Regions from separate parts of the Facivitalis istanbulensis genome, predicted to be linked through region 2. Evidence: riboswitches for the same ligand, from Rfam matches in the RefSeq annotation. Region 2 holds a riboswitch; each other region holds the start of a gene.
What was found. Region 2 has a riboswitch for cobalamin ahead of RN629_RS11725 (DUF1852 domain-containing protein). Riboswitches for the same ligand answer to the same signal wherever they lie in the genome.
Positions count from the first base shown of each region.

Region 1: linked by a shared signal. The riboswitch ahead of cobW (cobalamin biosynthesis protein CobW) and the one ahead of RN629_RS11725 (DUF1852 domain-containing protein) in region 2 are both predicted to bind cobalamin.
Region 3: linked by a shared signal. The riboswitch ahead of RN629_RS13235 (TonB-dependent receptor) and the one ahead of RN629_RS11725 (DUF1852 domain-containing protein) in region 2 are both predicted to bind cobalamin.

Region 1 is NZ_JAVSCQ010000025.1:48,895-54,571, reverse strand. It holds gene RN629_RS13845 (HoxN/HupN/NixA family nickel/cobalt transporter) at 156-1,226, shown strand; cobalamin riboswitch at 1,249-1,449, shown strand; gene cobW (cobalamin biosynthesis protein CobW) at 1,630-2,667, shown strand; gene cobN (cobaltochelatase subunit CobN) at 2,672-5,677, shown strand, end outside.
Region 2 is NZ_JAVSCQ010000018.1:57,918-63,594, reverse strand. It holds gene RN629_RS11740 (TonB-dependent receptor) at 1-657, opposite strand, end outside; gene RN629_RS11735 (FecR family protein) at 755-1,624, opposite strand; gene RN629_RS11730 (RNA polymerase sigma factor) at 1,621-2,178, opposite strand; cobalamin riboswitch at 2,371-2,592, shown strand; gene RN629_RS11725 (DUF1852 domain-containing protein) at 2,714-3,700, shown strand; gene RN629_RS11720 (methionine synthase) at 3,730-4,758, shown strand; gene prpB (methylisocitrate lyase) at 4,828-5,677, opposite strand, start outside.
Region 3 is NZ_JAVSCQ010000023.1:52,869-58,545, forward strand. It holds gene RN629_RS13230 (hypothetical protein) at 1-584, opposite strand, end outside; gene RN629_RS13235 (TonB-dependent receptor) at 571-2,796, opposite strand; cobalamin riboswitch at 2,980-3,199, opposite strand; gene RN629_RS13240 (hypothetical protein) at 3,285-3,593, shown strand; gene katG (catalase/peroxidase HPI) at 3,641-5,677, opposite strand, start outside.

The DNA of each region.
Region 1 (5,677 bases), on a different contig from region 2:
GGCTTGGATATAATGTATCAAAAGAGCGACGTTCACCTGGAGCCGATCCTATCGGGGATATTGTCCGGCGTGCGCCCGTCCGGTCCGCATCTCCGACCGCATCGTGCGGCGATCCGGCTCCTGTCGCCAACGGCGCTGTGGGTTGTCTTTCCCTCATGTCCTCTTCTCTCGCCGGGCCTGCCCGGTTGCGTCGTCCGATCCGGCGCCGGGTCGCGCTGTTGATGACGGCGCTGATCCTTGCCAATGTTGCCGCCTGGATCTGGGCCTTGACGCAGTTTGCGCACAACGGCCTGATGCTCAGCACCGCGCTGCTCGCCTACAGCCTGGGCCTTCGCCATGCGGTCGATGCCGATCACATCGCGGCGATCGACAATGTCACCCGCAAGCTGATGCAGGACGGCCAGCGGCCGGTCGCGGTCGGCCTGTGGTTCGCGATCGGCCATTCGGCGATCGTCCTGATCGCGGCAACGACGGTGGCGCTCGCCGCCAGCACGCTCGCCGATTTCGAGGCGTTCGGGCAGAGCGGGGGCACGATCGCCACCATCGTCTCGGCCAGCTTCCTGTTCGCCATCGCGATCATGAACCTCATTATCCTGCGCGACGTCTGGACCCGTTTCCGCCGGGTCGCGCGGGGCGAGCCGATGGCGGAGGACGATGCCGCCATGATGTTTTCGGGGCAGGGGCCGCTGTCGCGGCTGTTCCGCCCGCTGTTCCGGCTGATCCGGCGGAGCTGGCACATGGCCCCGCTCGGCTTTCTGTTCGGGCTGGGCTTCGACACCGCGACCGAGGTGGCGATCCTGGGCCTGTCGGGCGCGCATGCGGCGGACGGCGTGTCGCTGGGGGCGATCCTGGTCTTTCCGGTGCTGTTTGCCGTGGGCATGGCGCTGATCGACACCGCCGATGGGCTGGTGATGCTGGGCGCCTATGAATGGGCGTTCGTCCACCCGCTGCGAAAGCTCTACTACAACATGACGATCACGCTGGTTTCCGCATTGGTCGCGCTGGTCATCGGGGGGATTCAGGCCGCCGCGCTGCTCGCCGATCGCTTTGGCTGGACCGCCGCGCCGTTTCGCTATGCCGGTGCGCTGTCGGAGCATTTCAACGTGCTGGGCTTCGCGATCGTCGGCCTGTTCGTCCTGTGCTGGGGCGCGAGCTTCCTCCTGTATCGCTGGCGTGGCTTCGCGGCGATGGAAGCACGAATTGCCAAGCCCGGCGGAGCGGGATAAATGCCGCGCATCGCGGCCGAAAGGTCGCGAAGATCGCGCCGGTGCCCTCTGGGGCTTTGAAACGGGAATGGGGTGGAAATCCCCGGCTGTCCCTGCAACTGTAAGCGGTGAGCGAGCGATGCCGGTCCCAGCAAGAGGGACAGCCACTGGAGCGATCCGGGAAGGCCGCATCCTTTCGCTTCGACCCGCGAGCCAGGAGACCTGCCGGCGTCATGGTCGCTCTTGCCTGGGCCCAGGGGGTGGCCGGGGCACGGTTCTCCGTCGGAGAGCGACGAAGCCATGCGGTCGGGACCGCATCGGTCGCCGGGCATGAGGTGGACGCATTTGACCGCGCCCGTCCGCTTTCCCGACCGGCGATCCGCCCGATGTCGCTCTCGCTCGTCCGGCGCGTCGGAGACTTGTTTTGCGCGATCTGTCCAAGGTGCCCGTTACCATCGTCACCGGCTTTCTGGGCGCGGGGAAGACGACGCTCATCAGCCATCTGATCCGCAATGCCGGCGGGCGTCGCCTCGCCGTCGTCGTCAACGAGTTCGGCACGCTGGGCGTCGATGGCGATATCCTCCAGTCCTGCGCGATCCCCGACTGTCCGGCGGAGAATATCGTCGAGCTGGCCAATGGCTGCATCTGCTGCACCGTCGCCGACGACTTCATCCCGACGGTCGAAAAGCTGCTGGCGATGGAGCCGCGCCCCGATCATATCCTGATCGAGACATCGGGCCTGGCGCTGCCCAAGCCGCTGCTCAAGGCGTTCGACTGGCCCGCGATCCGCTCGCGCATCACGGTCGACGGCGTGGTGGCGCTGGCCGATGCGGAGGCGGTGGCGGCGGGCCGCTTCGCCCCCGATCTGGACGCGGTCGAGGCGCAGCGCGCCGCCGATCCCAGCCTCGACCATGAAACCCCGCTGTCCGAGGTGTTCGAGGACCAGCTTGCCTGTGCCGACCTCGTCCTGCTGACCAAGGCCGATCTGGCGGGGCCGGAGGGTGTCGCCAAGGCGCGCGCGATCATCGCCGCCGAAGCCCCGCGCCCGCTGCCGATGGTCGAGGCGGTGGACGGCATCGTCTCCGCCGGGATCGTGCTAGGCTTGGAGGCCGCCGCCGAGGACGACCTCGCCGCGCGCCCCTCGCACCATGACGGCGCGGACGATCACGAGCATGACGATTTCGACAGCATCTCGGTGATGCTGGGCGAGGTGGACAGCCCCGACGCCCTCGCCGCGCGAATCGAGACGCTGGCCGAGCAGCAGGACATCCTGCGCGTGAAGGGCTATGCGGCGGTCGCGGGCAAGCCGATGCGGTTGCTGGTGCAGGCGGTCGGTCGCCGGGTGCGGACCAGCTATGACCGTCCCTGGCGCGCGGGCGAGCCGCGCGGCACCCATCTGGTCGTCATCGCCGAGCATGACCGGATCGACCGGCCTGCGATCGAGGCCGTGCTGAAGGGCTGACGCCGTGCATCTCGTCTTTCGCGAGAGCCATGGGCTGGAGGAACAGGCGGTTCCGCAGGATCTGGGGCAGCGCCCCGGTGACGTGGTGGTGCTGTCCTTTTCCGACAGCGACCTGAGCGCCTTTGCCGCGGGCTGGCGGGCGGCCGGCTTCGGCTGGTCGTTGCGGCTCGCCAATCTGGCAGCCTTGGTCCATCCGCTGTCGGTCGATACCTATGTCGAGCAGACCCTGGTTCATGCGAAGGCGATCCTGATCCGGCTGATCGGCGGCGCGGCCTATTGGGATTATGGCCTGCGCGAAGTCGAGCGGCTGGCGCGCGAGCGGGGCATTGCGCTGGCGGTGCTGGCGGCGGACGGGCGTGAGGACCGGCGGCTGGCGGCGGCGTCGACGGTGGACGATGGGCTGCTGCGACGGCTGACCCGGCTCTGCGATGCGGGCGGGGCGCAGGCGGCCGCGATGGCGCTGGCCGCATTGTCCGCAACGCCGGTCGCGCGGGACGGCGGCTGGTCGGTGGCCCCCGTTGGCGGCTGGTCGGCGGAGGGGCCGGGGTGCCCGGCGGCGGCGATGCTGACGGTCGGGCAGCCGCGCGTGCTGATCGTCTTCTACCGCGCCTATCTGGTTGCCGCCGATCTGGAGCCGATCGCCGCGCTGCACGCTGCGCTGGTCGAGCGGGGATTCGATCCGGTCACGCTGTTCGTCCCCTCGCTCAAGGCCGAGGGGGCGGGACCATGGATCGCGCGCTGGGTAAAGGCGCTGGCCCCGGTTGCCATCGTCAACGCCACCGCCTTCTCCGCGAAGGGCGAGGACGACACCACCCCGCTCGACGGCGCGGGCGTGCCGGTGTTTCAGATCGCCCTGGCCACCAGCGATCGCGAAGGCTGGGCGGGCGCGGCACGGGGCTTGTCGCCCGCCGACCTGGCCATGCATGTCGTGCTGCCCGAGATCGACGGACGGCTGTTCGCAGGCGTGGTCAGCTTCAAGCAGGCGGGGCCGCGCGATCCCGATTTCGACCATGGCCTGCGCCTCCACCGCGCCGAGCCGGACCGGATCGCGGCGGTTGCCGATCGGGTCGCGGGCTGGGCGAAGCTGGCGGCGACGCCGGCGGGGGAGCGGCGGCTGGCGATCCTGCTCTCCACCTATCCGGGCAAGGACTGGCAGGCGGCGCATGCCGTGGGGCTGGACGGCTTTGCCTCGACGGAGGCGATTCTCGATGATCTGCGCACGGCGGGGTACGATGTGCAGGCACAGGCCGGTCTGCCCGAGGTGCTGATCCACAACCGGATCGCATGGCCGCTGTCCGCCTATCACGATGCCCTGGCCACGCTGCCCGAAGCCTTGCGCGCCGATCTCGTCGAAAGCTGGGGTGCGGTCGGGGACGATCCGCTGGTCGAGGGCGACGCTTTCCATTTTCCCGCCATCGCGCTCGGCAAGGCGATCGTTGCGCTACAACCCGAACGCGGACGGCGCGAAGCGCGGGCGGAGGCGTATCACGACCTCTCGCGTTGTCCGCGCCACAGCTACGTCGCCTTCTATCTCTGGCTGCGCGCGCAGGGGATCGATGCGCTGGTCCATGTCGGCGCGCATGGCACGCTGGAGTGGCTGCCGGGCAAGGCCGTCGCTTTGTCCGATAGCTGCTGGCCCGAGGCGCTGACCCGCGACTGGCCGGTCCTCTATCCCTTCATCGTCAACGATCCGGGCGAGGCGGCGCAGGCGAAGCGGCGGCTGGGAGCCGTCACGATCGGCCATGTCCCCCCGGCGCTGGTCCGGGCGGAGGGCGGTGCGGGGCTGGGGCGGCTGGAGGCGCTGCTCGACGAATATGCCAATGCCGATGGCCTCGACCCTGCGCGCCGCGACCGGCTGCGGGCGCTGGTCGCCGAGGAGGCCGAAAGCGTCGGGCTGGGCGAGACGCTGGGGCTGGCGGGGGCGGACGATCCGCTGGCCCGGATCGACGCCTTTGTCTGTGACGTGAAGGACAGCCAGTTCGGCGAGGGGCTGCACATCTTCGGCCGGGGCGCGCAGGGCGCGGCGGAGCGGGCCGGTTTGCTGGCCGGGCTGAACGGGCGGCGGGTCGCGGCGGGACCGTCGGGATCGCCCTATCGAGGGCGCGCCGACGTGCTGCCCACGGGCCGCAACCTCTATGCCATCGATCCCCGCGCGGTGCCGAGCCGGGCGGCGCAGACGCAAGGGATCAAGCTGGCCGAGGAACTGATCCGGCGGTATATGCAGGAGGAAGGCGATCACCTGCGCACCCTGATCGTCGACCTGTGGGGTTCGGCGACGATGCGCACCGCGGGCGAGGAGTTCGCGATGGCCCTGCACCTGATCGGGGTCGAGCCGGTGTGGGACCATCGCTCCGAGCAGGTGACGGGGTTCGAGGTGATGCCGCTGATGCGCTTCGACCGGCCGCGCGTCGATGTGACGTTGCGCGTATCGGGGCTGTTCCGCGACGCCTTCCCGCATCTGGTCGCGCTGTTCGGGCAGGCGGTGCGCGCGCTCGGCCAGCGCGACGAGGCGCCGGACTGGAACCCCTATGTCGGGCAGGCCGCCCCGCGCGTCTATGGCCCCGCGCCGGGACGCTACGGCATCGGGCTGGACCCCGAGGCGGGTTATGGTGACGCCGCGCGGATCGAGGCCGGGCAAAGCTGGCTGGCGGCGTCGGCCACCGCGCTCGACGATGGCGACCGGCGCGATGCGGCGGGGATCGCGGCGCGGGTGGCGGGGGCGCAGGCCTTCGTCCATGTCCATGACTTGCCCGAAAGCGACCTGCTGCTCGCCGCCGATTATGCCGCGCATCAGGCCGGTTTCGCGGCGGCGCGCGCGGCGCTGGGGGAGGGGGGGGCATCGCTCTATCATCTCGACACGCGCGATCCGACGACTCCCAAGGCACGGACGCTGGCCGAGGAGATCGCGCGCACCGTCCATGCCCGTGCCGCCAATCCGCGCTGGATCGCGGGGATGATGGCGCATGGCTTTCGGGGCGCGGCGGAGATCGCCGCGACGCTCGACCATCTG
Region 2 (5,677 bases):
GCCGTTGAGCTGGGTCCGCGTGAAATCCGCGCCCAGGCCGCGCAACGCGATCTGGCGGCCCTCGCCCGAATCGCGCGTGATCGTGATGCCGGGGACACGCTGGAGCGATTCGGCGAGGTTCAGGTCGGGAAAGGCCGCGATGTCGGAGGCGAGGATGTCGTCCTCCGCGCCGACCGCGCGCCGCTTGAGATCCTGTGCCGCCGTCAGGCTGCTGCGATAGCCGGTGACGACGATGTCGCCGTCATGGCCCAGCGGATCGCGCTCACCCGCGCCGATGGCCAGCGCGAATACGGGTGCGGCGGCGACACGGGCGGCGGGCGGGCGCGGCCCCGCGCCATCGGCCCGCAGGATGAGAACGCCATCGGTCATGACCGGCCGCAGGCGGGTGCCGCGCAGCAGGACGGCGAGCGCGGCGCGCGGCGTATACCGGCCGGTCACGCCCTGTGTCTGCCGCTGCCCGATCAGCGCGGGCGAGGCGACGACCTGGATGCCCGTGACGTTCGAATAGGTCGACAGCGCCGAGGCGAGGCTACCCGCCGGTATCGCGAAAGCAAAAGTGCCCGCCGCAGGGCCCGCGGGCTGCCCCTGTGCCACGGCCGGCGCGACGCAGGTCGCCGCCGCCAGGATGTATACAGATGCTCCACCAAACCGCTTCATCGTGATCGTCCCCCAATCCGGCGCATCGGCGCGCCACCAAGCGGAAGACGGATCAGCGGGCACGATCCGGACAATGTTTTTTAGCGACCAGCGCCGTTCAGCGCATGGGCTTCAGCGTTATCCCGTCCGGCTCCTCGACCACCCTGAATCCGAGTTCCGCGCCGATGGCGCGCAGCAGTTGCTGGGGGCGATCGGTACGGAAGCGCCCGAAGACCTGCATCGACGCGAGCGGCTCGCCGGGCATGACGACGCGGGTATCGCCCTCGCGGCGCAGCACCTCGACCAGATCGTCGAGCCGCATCCCGGCGGTATCGATCCATCCCTCCCGCCAGTCGGGCAGCGACGGATCGAACCGCACCGGCCGCTCCGGGACACCGTTGCGCATATTGCTGCGATACCCCGCCGGGACCACGACGCCGCGCGGCGATCCGGCGGGGTCGAAGCCCACCGCGCCGCGATAGACCGCCAGCGAAACCTGCCGCCGGGTCATGCCGAGGTCGAAGGCGGTACCGAGCACCCGCGCGTCCGCCCCGCCCGCATGGACGACGAACGGGCGGGAGGGATCGTGCCGCACGTCGAAAAAAGCCTGGCCGGCGAGGAGCCGGGCGCTGCGTCCGCCGGCGGAATAGACGATGCGGACCCGCGTCGCCCCGTCCAGCCTGACCGAGGAGCCATCCGCCAGCGTCACCGCGGCTTTCTCGCCCGCGCGGGTCGCCAGGGTGCGCGCCCATGACCCGGGCGCTACGGGCGTCGGCGACGGTCCTTCGCGGGTCATAAGCAACAGCGCGGCGACGGCCAGTATCGTCCCGCCGCCCGCCGCGACACCGCGTCGGCGCCGCCGCAGCGCGCGCACCTGCTCGTCGGACAGGCGGACGCAGCGCGCCGCCGCCTCATGCAGCGCGTTGGAGAAAACGGACTCGTCGACCGGCATCGGCTCGCGCCCCGCCGCGTCGTTCCGGGGAGTCATGCGCCACCGTCCATGGTGAAGCCACGCTTCGCCATGGCCGTGCGCAGATCGTTCAGCGCGCGGACGACATGCTTTTCGACCGCCGCCACGCTCATGTCGAGACTGTGCGCGATATCGGCCGTGCTGACGCCGTCGACCCGCTTTCGCAGGAAGATCTCGCGCCGCAATGGCGGCATCCGGTCCAGCGCCTGGGCCAGGATCGCCACCGCCCGGCGAAATGCCAGGACATGGTCGGCCGTCGGCTGCGGACAGACCATGTCGTCATTAAGTTCCGCCGGTGCCCTCCGGCTGGCGGTGCGGTGATGGTCGAGCAGCAGATTGCGCGCGATCGCGAAACACAATGCCTTCAGATTGTCGATCCGCGCCGCCGGATAGCCCAGCAGGCGCAGCAGCGTTTCCTGCGCGATATCCTCGCCATCGGCGTGCTGATCGACCCGTCCGTGGATGAAGCTGCGCAGCGCACGCATCAACGCGGCATCGGGACAGGCCACCGACGATGCCAGATCGGACACCGGGAAATGGGCGGTGGAGCCGGGATATTTTGCGCTGCTCACCTACCCCTCCCCGACCAGTCGTGTCGGCGGCCGCTCTACGGGCGCATCGTGAAGGCCGGATGACAATCGCTGCGGGCGCATATCCTCCGCCGGAACCGCCACGCACGCACGGTGATGGCCGCGCCTCTCACACAACAAATAAGGATATAAAGATATCTTTATATCCTTATTGACAGCAAGGCCGGGATGGTGTTGAACCAGCCTTGTCGAGGTTCCCCATCCCAGGCATGGCGATGGGGCTAAGACGGGAAGCCGGTGGTGTCCTTCGGGGCAGAATCCGGCGCTGCCCCCGCAACTGTAAGCGGCGAGCGGCGGTTCCATTTCGTGTCACGGGGCTTTGCAAGAGGCCCGGGAAGGCCGGAGCCACCGCGTTGACCCGTGAGCCAGGAGACCTGCCTCCGACGCCATAACGTTCCTCGGACGGGGGTTCCTCCGGTGGATCGCGCTTGACGCAAGGACCGGGGCGAACGCCCTCCGGGCCTGTCCACGCCTTGCGCGCTCTTCCTTGCCCCCTGCCCTCAAAAGCAGGTGAGTCATGACGAATAGCGGGTTCACATTCACGATACACAGCATCCCGTTCGACGAGGATTATCGTCCCGCCGACAGCACGCGCATCACGACCAATTTCGCCAATCTGGCCCGTGGAGAATGCCGCCAGGACAATCTTCGGGCGACGTTGGCGATGATCGACCACCGCTTCAACACACTGATCCCTTGGGACAATCCCGCCGGGGATCGCTATACGGTCGAACTCCGGATCATCTCCGCCGCGATCAGGGTCGGCGCCGACGAACGGGGCGAATCCTTTCCGCTGATCGAAATCCTGCACACGGGCATCATCGACCGGAGCAACGGCGAACGCATCGACGGGATCGTCGGCAACAACTTCTCATCCTATGTCCGGGATTATGATTTCAGCATCCTGCTGCCGAACCATCTCGCGCTGGGCGGCGATGGCGGGACGCCGGACCGCTTCGGCGACCTGCACGGCAATCTGTTCAAGCATTTCCTGCAATCCAGCGCCTATCAGGATCATTTCAGAAAGCCCCCGGTCATCTGCCTGAGCGTATCGAGCAAAGAGACCTATCACCGGACGGCGAACATCCATCCCATTCTTGGCGTCGAGTACAGGAACGACAGATTCTCGCGCACCGACCAGTATTTCGAGAAGATGGGAATGACGGTGCGGTATTTCATGCCGCCGTACAGCGTTGCGCCCCTGGCCTTCTACCATATCGGCGACCTGCTCAACGACTATAGCAATATCGAGCTGGCCAGCACGATCAGCACGATGGAAACCTTCCAGAAGATCTACCGGCCCGAAATATACAATGCCAATTCGGTCGCCAGCGCGCATTACCGGCCCAGCCTGAACTATCAGGACCATTCCCTGACCCGCATCGTCTATGATCGCGAGGAGCGCAGCAGGCTGGCCGTCGCGCAGGGGAAATTTGCCGAGGCGCATTTCATCAGGCCGCATGGCGCGATGCTCGAACGCTGGTCCGCGACCTGCGGCCTCTGATCTGCACGAACGACACAAGGTATTGCATCATGACGATATTGTTGCCGACGACGACCACGGGCAGCCTGCCAAAGCCGTCCTGGCTCGCCCAACCCGAAACGCTCTGGTCGCCCTGGAAACTGGACGGCGAAGAACTGGTCGCGGGCAAGCAGGACGCGCTGCGCCTGGCGGTGGACGATCAACGGCAGGCCAGCATCACGATCATCGGCGACGGCGAACAGACACGCCAGCATTTCGTCACCACGTTCATCGAGCATCTGAGCGGCGTCGATTTCGCGAAGCGCGAGACAGTACGCATCCGCAACCGCTATGATGCCAGCGTCCCGACGGTCGTCGGTGCCGTCGCGCGTCCGCGCCCGGTCTTTGTCGAGGATGCCCGCTTCCTGCGCGCGCAGACCGATCAGCCGATCAAATGGACCCTGCCCGGCCCGATGACGATGATCGATACGCTCTACGACGCCCATTACCGGAGCCGCGAGAAGCTGGCCTGGGAATTCGCCAGGATCCTGAATGAGGAAGCCCGGGAATTGGAAGCCGTCGGCGTCGACATCATCCAGTTCGACGAGCCCGCATTCAACGTCTTCTTCGACGAGGCCAACGACTGGGGAATCGCGACGCTGGAAAAAGCGGCCGAAGGGCTCCGGGCCGAAACCGCCGTGCACATCTGCTATGGCTATGGCATCAAGGCCAACACCGACTGGAAGAAGACGCTCGGCGCCGAATGGCGGCACTATGAGCAGACCTTCCCCAGGCTGCGAAAGTCCAGCATCGATATCATCTCGCTCGAATGCCAGAATTCCCGCGTTCCGATGGATCTGATCGAACTCATTCGCGGCAAGAAGGTGATGGTCGGCGCGATCGACGTGGCCACCAGCATCGTCGAGACGCCGGAGCAGGTCGCCGACACGCTGCGCCAGGCGCTGCGGTACGTCGATGCCGACAAGCTCTATCCCGCCACCAACTGCGGCATGGCCCCCCTCCCCCGCGCCGTCGCGCGCGGCAAGCTGGAGGCCCTGGCCGCCGGGGCAGCGATCGTCCGCGGCGAACTGGCGGCCTGACCCACCGGGCAGAACCGCGCGATCGGGGAGTGCGAATGTCCGTCACGGCACCCGCACTCCCCCGTTCCATCAGGGCCTTGGCAACGCGTCGGGAACGATCGTCCGGACGATCGAGGCATCCAGCGCCTCATAATCGTGCAGCCCGATCACGTCGTATAGTTCGGCCCGCGTCTGCATCCGCTCGACCATGTTGTGCGTACCGCCGTCGCGTCGGATCGCCGCGTACAGTTCGGCCTGCGCCTTGTTCGCCACGCGTAGCGAGGATACCGGCCAGATCACCATCTTGTAGCCCATCGCCTCGAACGCATCGGCGGTGAAGAACGGGGTCTTGCCGAACTCGGTCATGTTCGCCAGCAGCGGCACGCCGGGCATCGCGGCGGCGAACGCCTCGAACATCTCGCGGCTGGTCAGTCCTTCCGGGAAGATGGCATCCGCACCCGCGTCGACATAGGCGCGGGCGCGCTGGACCGCGGCATCGAAGCCGTCGACCCCGACCGCATCGGTGCGCGCGACGATCACCAGGTCGCGCGCCGCCTTTCGGGCCGCTGCCACCTTGGCCGCCATATCGGCGGTCGGGACCAGGCTCTTGCCGTTCAGATGGCCGCATTTCTTGGGCAGGACCTGGTCTTCGAGATGAACCGCGCCCGCGCCCGCCTCCTCGAAGGTCCGCACCATGTGCATCACGTTGAGCGCCTCGCCATAGCCCGTATCGCCATCGACCAGCAGCGGCAGCGCGGCCGACCTCGCGATCTGGCGAATGAAAAAGGCCACTTCGTCGACGGTGATGATGCCCAGATCGGGCAACCCCATCGAGGCGGTCATCGCCGCGCCCGACAGGTACAGCCCGTCAAACCCGGCATTGCGGGCCTGGATGGCGGACTGGCCATTATGAGCGCCGGGCAGGCGATAGATGCCCGGT
Region 3 (5,677 bases), on a different contig from region 2:
TAGAGCCAGTGCGGCACCGATCCCAGCCAGTTCCAGAAACGCTGCCCGCGCGTCGTGCGCTGCACCGGCTGCCCGGTCAGGCTGGAGATATAGAGGTCGGTCGCGGCGGCATCGGCCAGGCTCGCCTTCCACAGCGGGCGATGCCGGTCGAAGCCACCCGCGACCGTCCATTGGTCGTCCGCGATCCGCTCGACCGCGCGGACGGGCGCGCCACCGAAGCGGGCGGCGACGCCCCGTGCATGCGCCGAATCGACCGGCGCGGGCGCAAGGCCCGTCTCGGCGGACAGGATACGGGTCGCGCCATCCCGGTCCTCGACCCACCACACCGGCGCGGCCCCGCGCATCGCCAGCGTGATCCGCCGTGCCGTGCCCTCGGGTCGATAGCGTACCCGCGCCCAGTCGATCGGTGCTGCCCCCGCCCAGATCTGGGCCGCGGGCAGCGCGGGATAAGGAACGTAGAGCATCACCAGCCCGGAGGCGAACCACATGGCGAAGAGCAGGCACGCCAGGATGCCCGCCCAGCGATGAGTCAGGAAGACGTAGCGCAGGACGGCGCGGCCCCGGCGCCGGTCAGAACCCCGCACGCAACGCCACGTCGAGCGAACGCGGCCGTCCCAGCAACCATTGCTGGTCGCCATAGGCGGTCACGGCATAGGCCTTGTCGAACACATTATAGAGGCGCAGGTCGAGGGCCAGACGCGGGCTCAACGCATAGGACAGGCTGGCATCCACCGTCGCATAACCGGGAATGCGAAAGGCATCGCCATTGTCCGAGAAGCGCGGGCCGACATAGCGCAGCCCGGCACGCGCCTGCACCGCCGGCGTCGCATCCCAGCGCAGCCAGAGATTGCCCAGCGTCTCGGGCACGTTGGGTGGAGTCCGACCGGTAAAGTCCGTACCGCCCGATCGGAAATCATCGAACCGCGCATCCAGCACCGTGCCGTTGGCGTCGATGCCGAAACCCTGCGGCAGGTCGAGCGCCACCGCCGCCTCGATCCCCTGCGCCGATCGCTGGCCGACCTGCTCGATCGGGCTGGACAGGGTGCGCTGCGCCAGCAGGCCGGTCTTGACGATGCGATACGCGGCCAGCGTCGCGCTGCCATGGCCGTTCAGGAACAGCCATTTGGCCCCCGCCTCGACCTGATGGCCGCGCGCATTGCCGAACGAGACCTGGCCCGTCGCCACGGTGGTCAGCGTCGCGAGCGGATCGACGCCCGTGGCATATTGGCCGTAGAAGGACAGGGTCGCGCTCGGCTGATAGACGGTGCCGACACGCCAGGTCGCGTTGCGGAACGTCTTTTCAAAGGCGAACCGATCGGTCCGCGTGCCGCCGGGATAGCTGATCGCCCAGCGCCGCACCTCATCCTCCTCATAGCGGAAACCGCCGACCACCGACCAGTGCCGGCCCAGCGCCACCCGGTCCTCGGCAAACACGGCCAGCGCGGTGGTGCGGGTGCGATAACGCGGCGCGATTCCCTGCGTATCCAGGAAACGGCCGGGCGCGAAGGCGAAGGGATCGACCGCGTCGACCTGCGCATCCGATCCGAAATCATTCTCATGCGTGAAGCGCACCAGATTGGCGTCGATGCCCAGGACCAGCGCATTGGTGATCCCCGGTGCCAGACCGCTGCGCCACGTCACGCTCGCCTGATCGCCCCATTGCTGCTGGTCGTGGCGAATGCCGTAATTGCTGCTCCGCCGGACCGTGCCGGGCGTCCCCGCCGACCCGTCCGCGCACTGTCCGGTCCGCGCGACCCAGCAATAGCTTTCCAGATTGCGCCAGAAGCGATCGCTGGTCAGGTAATAGGCCAGGTTGGACACGCTGATCGCGCTGCTCGGCGTCCAGTCGATCTGGAGCGAGGCGCGATCGTCGACGAAGCGCATCCGCGCATCCTCGACATTATAGTTCCGGTCGCGCACCCGCAGGTCCAGCCGGCCGTCGATCAAGGGTGTACCGAAAGAGCCGGTCGGCCGCTGGTTGCCATGATCGCCTCGCAGCGTCACCACCAATGTGGGGTCCGGGGTCCAGCGCAGCGTGCCCGACAGGGCGAAGCTGCGCGAACCGCCCCGGTCGACATAGCCGTCCGACCGCCGGTAACTGGCGTCGAACCGATAGGCCAGGCTTTCGCTCGCCGGACCGCCGATGCCCGCCGCCGCGCGGAAACTGTCCTGCGCGCCATAGCCGATCTCGGCCTGCCCTTCGATACGCTCCGTGTCGGGCTTGCGCATCACGACATTGACCGCGCCGCCCAGCGCGCCCTGGCCGTACAGCACCGACGCCGGACCGCTCAGCACGTCGATCCGCTCGATCATCCACGGATCGGTCGGGAAGGTGATCGTTCCCGCCGCCGGGAACAGTCGCACCCCGTCGATCAGTTGCAGCACCGACCCCTGGCCGGAAAAGCCGCGCGCCGCCAGCGCGGTGCCGCCATTGCCCGGATTGGCGACGCTCGACAGGCCCGGGGCGCGGGTCGTCGCCTCGACGATCGACTGGTCGCCACGCGCGCGGATCATCGCTCCGTCGAGCGACGCGATGCTGGCGGGCGTTTCCAGCGGGGTCAGCCCCAGGCGGCTGGCGGTCGCATTGGGCTGGTCCATCGCCTGCTTCTCACGCGCGCCGATCACCAGGATCGTGCCGTCGCCCTGACCGCTCTCCGCGCGCTGCGTCTCGCCCGCGCGATCATCGTGCGGCTGGACCGCCACCGCTGCCGTCCCCGGCACGCCGGCGCCCAGCGCCAGCGCAAGTCCTCCGCACAGCCTCAACGGAACCGCGCTGATAATGTTATGATATATCATTTTAATGCCTATAGCGTCTTGTCGCGAACAAGCCGAGTGCCTTCCGTCCGTCGCCGGACAGCCGGGTGCCATGCGCACGATCGACGCGATTTTCCGCACTCGCCATGGCCCCCCATGCGCCTCCGCCACCTTGGGCGTCGCTCGTCGGAAAAGACCTAGCCTCGACCACCCCCTGGGCCGGGCATGAGCGACCTGACGCCGGCAGGTCTCCTGGCTCACGGGTCGACACGGGCTGAACGCCTTCCCAGCTTGCGCCAGTGGCCGGGACGGCATTCACCGTCCCCCGTTCATCCGCTCACCGCTTACAGTTGCAGGGACAGCCCCGGATTCGGGAAGTCGCCTCCCCTCACCGCGTTCCCATTTCATCTCCTTTATGGGGAGAACCGGCGCGATCATGGCCGGAATATTCCGGCCGCGAACTGACTGAAAGATTTGCGCGGGGCCGTCAAGGCGATGCCGCACCGCGCGGTTTCGCGCTATCAGCGGGCATGGCACGCAAGACCCGCTACCTGACCGCGACCATGGCGGACGGCTATGTGAAGACGATCGGCCCGACCGCCGCGCCCTTCACCCATTATTGGCGGATCGTCGCCGACCTGGGCGATGGACGCACCGAGGTGTTCTGGGGCCATGCCAAGTCGCGCAAGGACGCGGGTAGCAAGGATGCCGCCATGGCCGAGGCGGTGCGCCAGCGCGGTTGGGCGGGCTATGCGTTCGAGGTCGTCGAACTGGTGGAATCGACCGAGCCGCCCCGAACGGAGGCGACCCGGTCGCGAACGACGTCACGGCGACGCTGACATCCCCGTCACGGCCCGGCGGGATGGACCCGCCGGGCCGTCCGGGATCAGAAGCGATCCGCGTTCATCACCTTCGTCCAGGCGGCGACGAAATCGGTCACGAACTTCTGCTTGGCGTCGTCGGAGGCATAGACCTCCGCCACCGCGCGCAGTTCGGAATTGGAACCGAAGATCAGGTCGACCGGCGTCGCGGTCCAGCGGGCCGCCCCCGTCGCGCGATCCTTGCCCTCATACAGGCCCGGCGTCGCCGCCTTGCTCCACACCGTATCCATCGTCAGCAGATTGACGAAGAAATCGTTGCTGAGCGTTCCCGGCCGGGTGGTCAGCACGCCATTCTTCGACCCGCCGCTGTTCGCGCCGAGCACGCGCATCCCGCCGACCAGCACGGTCATCTCGGGCACGGTCAGGTCGAGCGAATCGGCCTTGTCGACCAACGCCACGGGGCCGCTGACCTCCGCCTTGGGTCCGTAATAGTTACGGAAGCCATCGGCGACCGGCTCCAGACGCGCGAAGGACGCGACATCCGTCTGCGCCTGCACCGCGTCGACGCGACCGGGCCGGAACGGGATGTGCACGGCCATGCCGCCGCGCTGCGCCGCCTGCTCGACCGCCGCATTGCCGCCCAGCACGATCAGGTCGGCCATCGACACCTGCCGCCCGCTCTTCGCGAAGTCCTGGCGGACCGCGTCCAGCTTGGCGAGCACCATCTTCAGCTCGGCCGGATCGTTGACCGCCCAGCCCTGCTGCGGATCGAGCCGCACCCGCGCGCCATTCGCCCCACCGCGCATATCGGTGCTGCGGAAGGTCGAGGCCGACGCCCAGGCGGCACGGATCAGCGCCGGACCCGACAGGCCCGAGCCCAGGACCATCGTCTTCAACCGGGCCTGATCCTCCTCGCCGATCGGCGCGAAGCTCGCGGCGGGCAGCGGATCCTGCCACTTATAGGTCTCGCTCGGCACCTCATTGCCCAGATAGCGGGCGCGCGGGCCGAGATCGCGATGGGTCAGCTTGAACCAGGCGCGGGCGAAGGCCTTGCTGAACAGCTCGGGATTCTTCTGCCAGCTGACCAGGATCTTGTGGAAGCCGGGATCGTCCTTCAGCGCGATGTCGGTGGTGAACATGATCGGCGCGTGACGCAGGCCCGGCACATGCGCGTCGGGCACCAGATTCGCGGCGGCACCGCCCGGCGGAACCCACTGGGTCGCGCCCGCCGGGCTCTTGACCTTCACCCAGTCATAATTGAGCAGATTGTCGATATACTGGGTGGTGAACTTGGTCGGCTCCGCCGACCAGGCGCCTTCCAGGCCCGAGGTGATCGTGTCCTCGGCATTGCCCTTGCCGCACTTGTTGGCCCAGCCCAGGCCCTGCTGCTCGATCGCGCCGACCGTCGGCGCGGCCCCCAGACACTTGTCCGCGGGATGCGCGCCATGCGCCTTGCCGAAAGTATGCCCGCCCGCGATCAGCGCCAGCGTCTCCTCGTCGTCCATCGCCATGTTGCCAAAGGCGCGACGGATATCGGCGGCAGCGCCGATCGGATCGTGATTGCCGCCCGGTCCTTCCGGGTTGACATAGATGAGGCCCATGGTGGTAGCGGCCAGCGGCCCCTTGAGCGTCCCGTCCGGATTGGTGCGCTCGCTGCCCATCATCTTGAGCTCAGGGCCCCAGAAGACGACATCCGGCTGCCATGCGTCGACACGACCGCCGGCGAAGCCGACCGTCTTGAAGCCCATATCCTCCAGCGCGACATTGCCGCTGAGGACCATCAGGTCGCCCCAGCTCAGCTTGCGGCCATATTTCTGCTTGATCGGCCACACGAGTCGCCGCGCCTTGTCCAGGCTGACATTGTCGGGCCAGCTATTCAGCGGATCGAACCGCTGCTCGCCACCGTCCGAACCGCCCCGGCCGTCGCCCGCGCGATAGGTCCCCGCGCTGTGCCAGGCCATGCGGATGAAGAAGGGTCCGTAATTGCCATAATCGGCCGGCCACCAGGGCTGCGACGTGTGCAGCACGCGGCGAATGTCAGCCTTGACCGCGGCGAGGTCCAGACTGTTGAATTCCTTCACATAATCATAGTCCGCGCCATA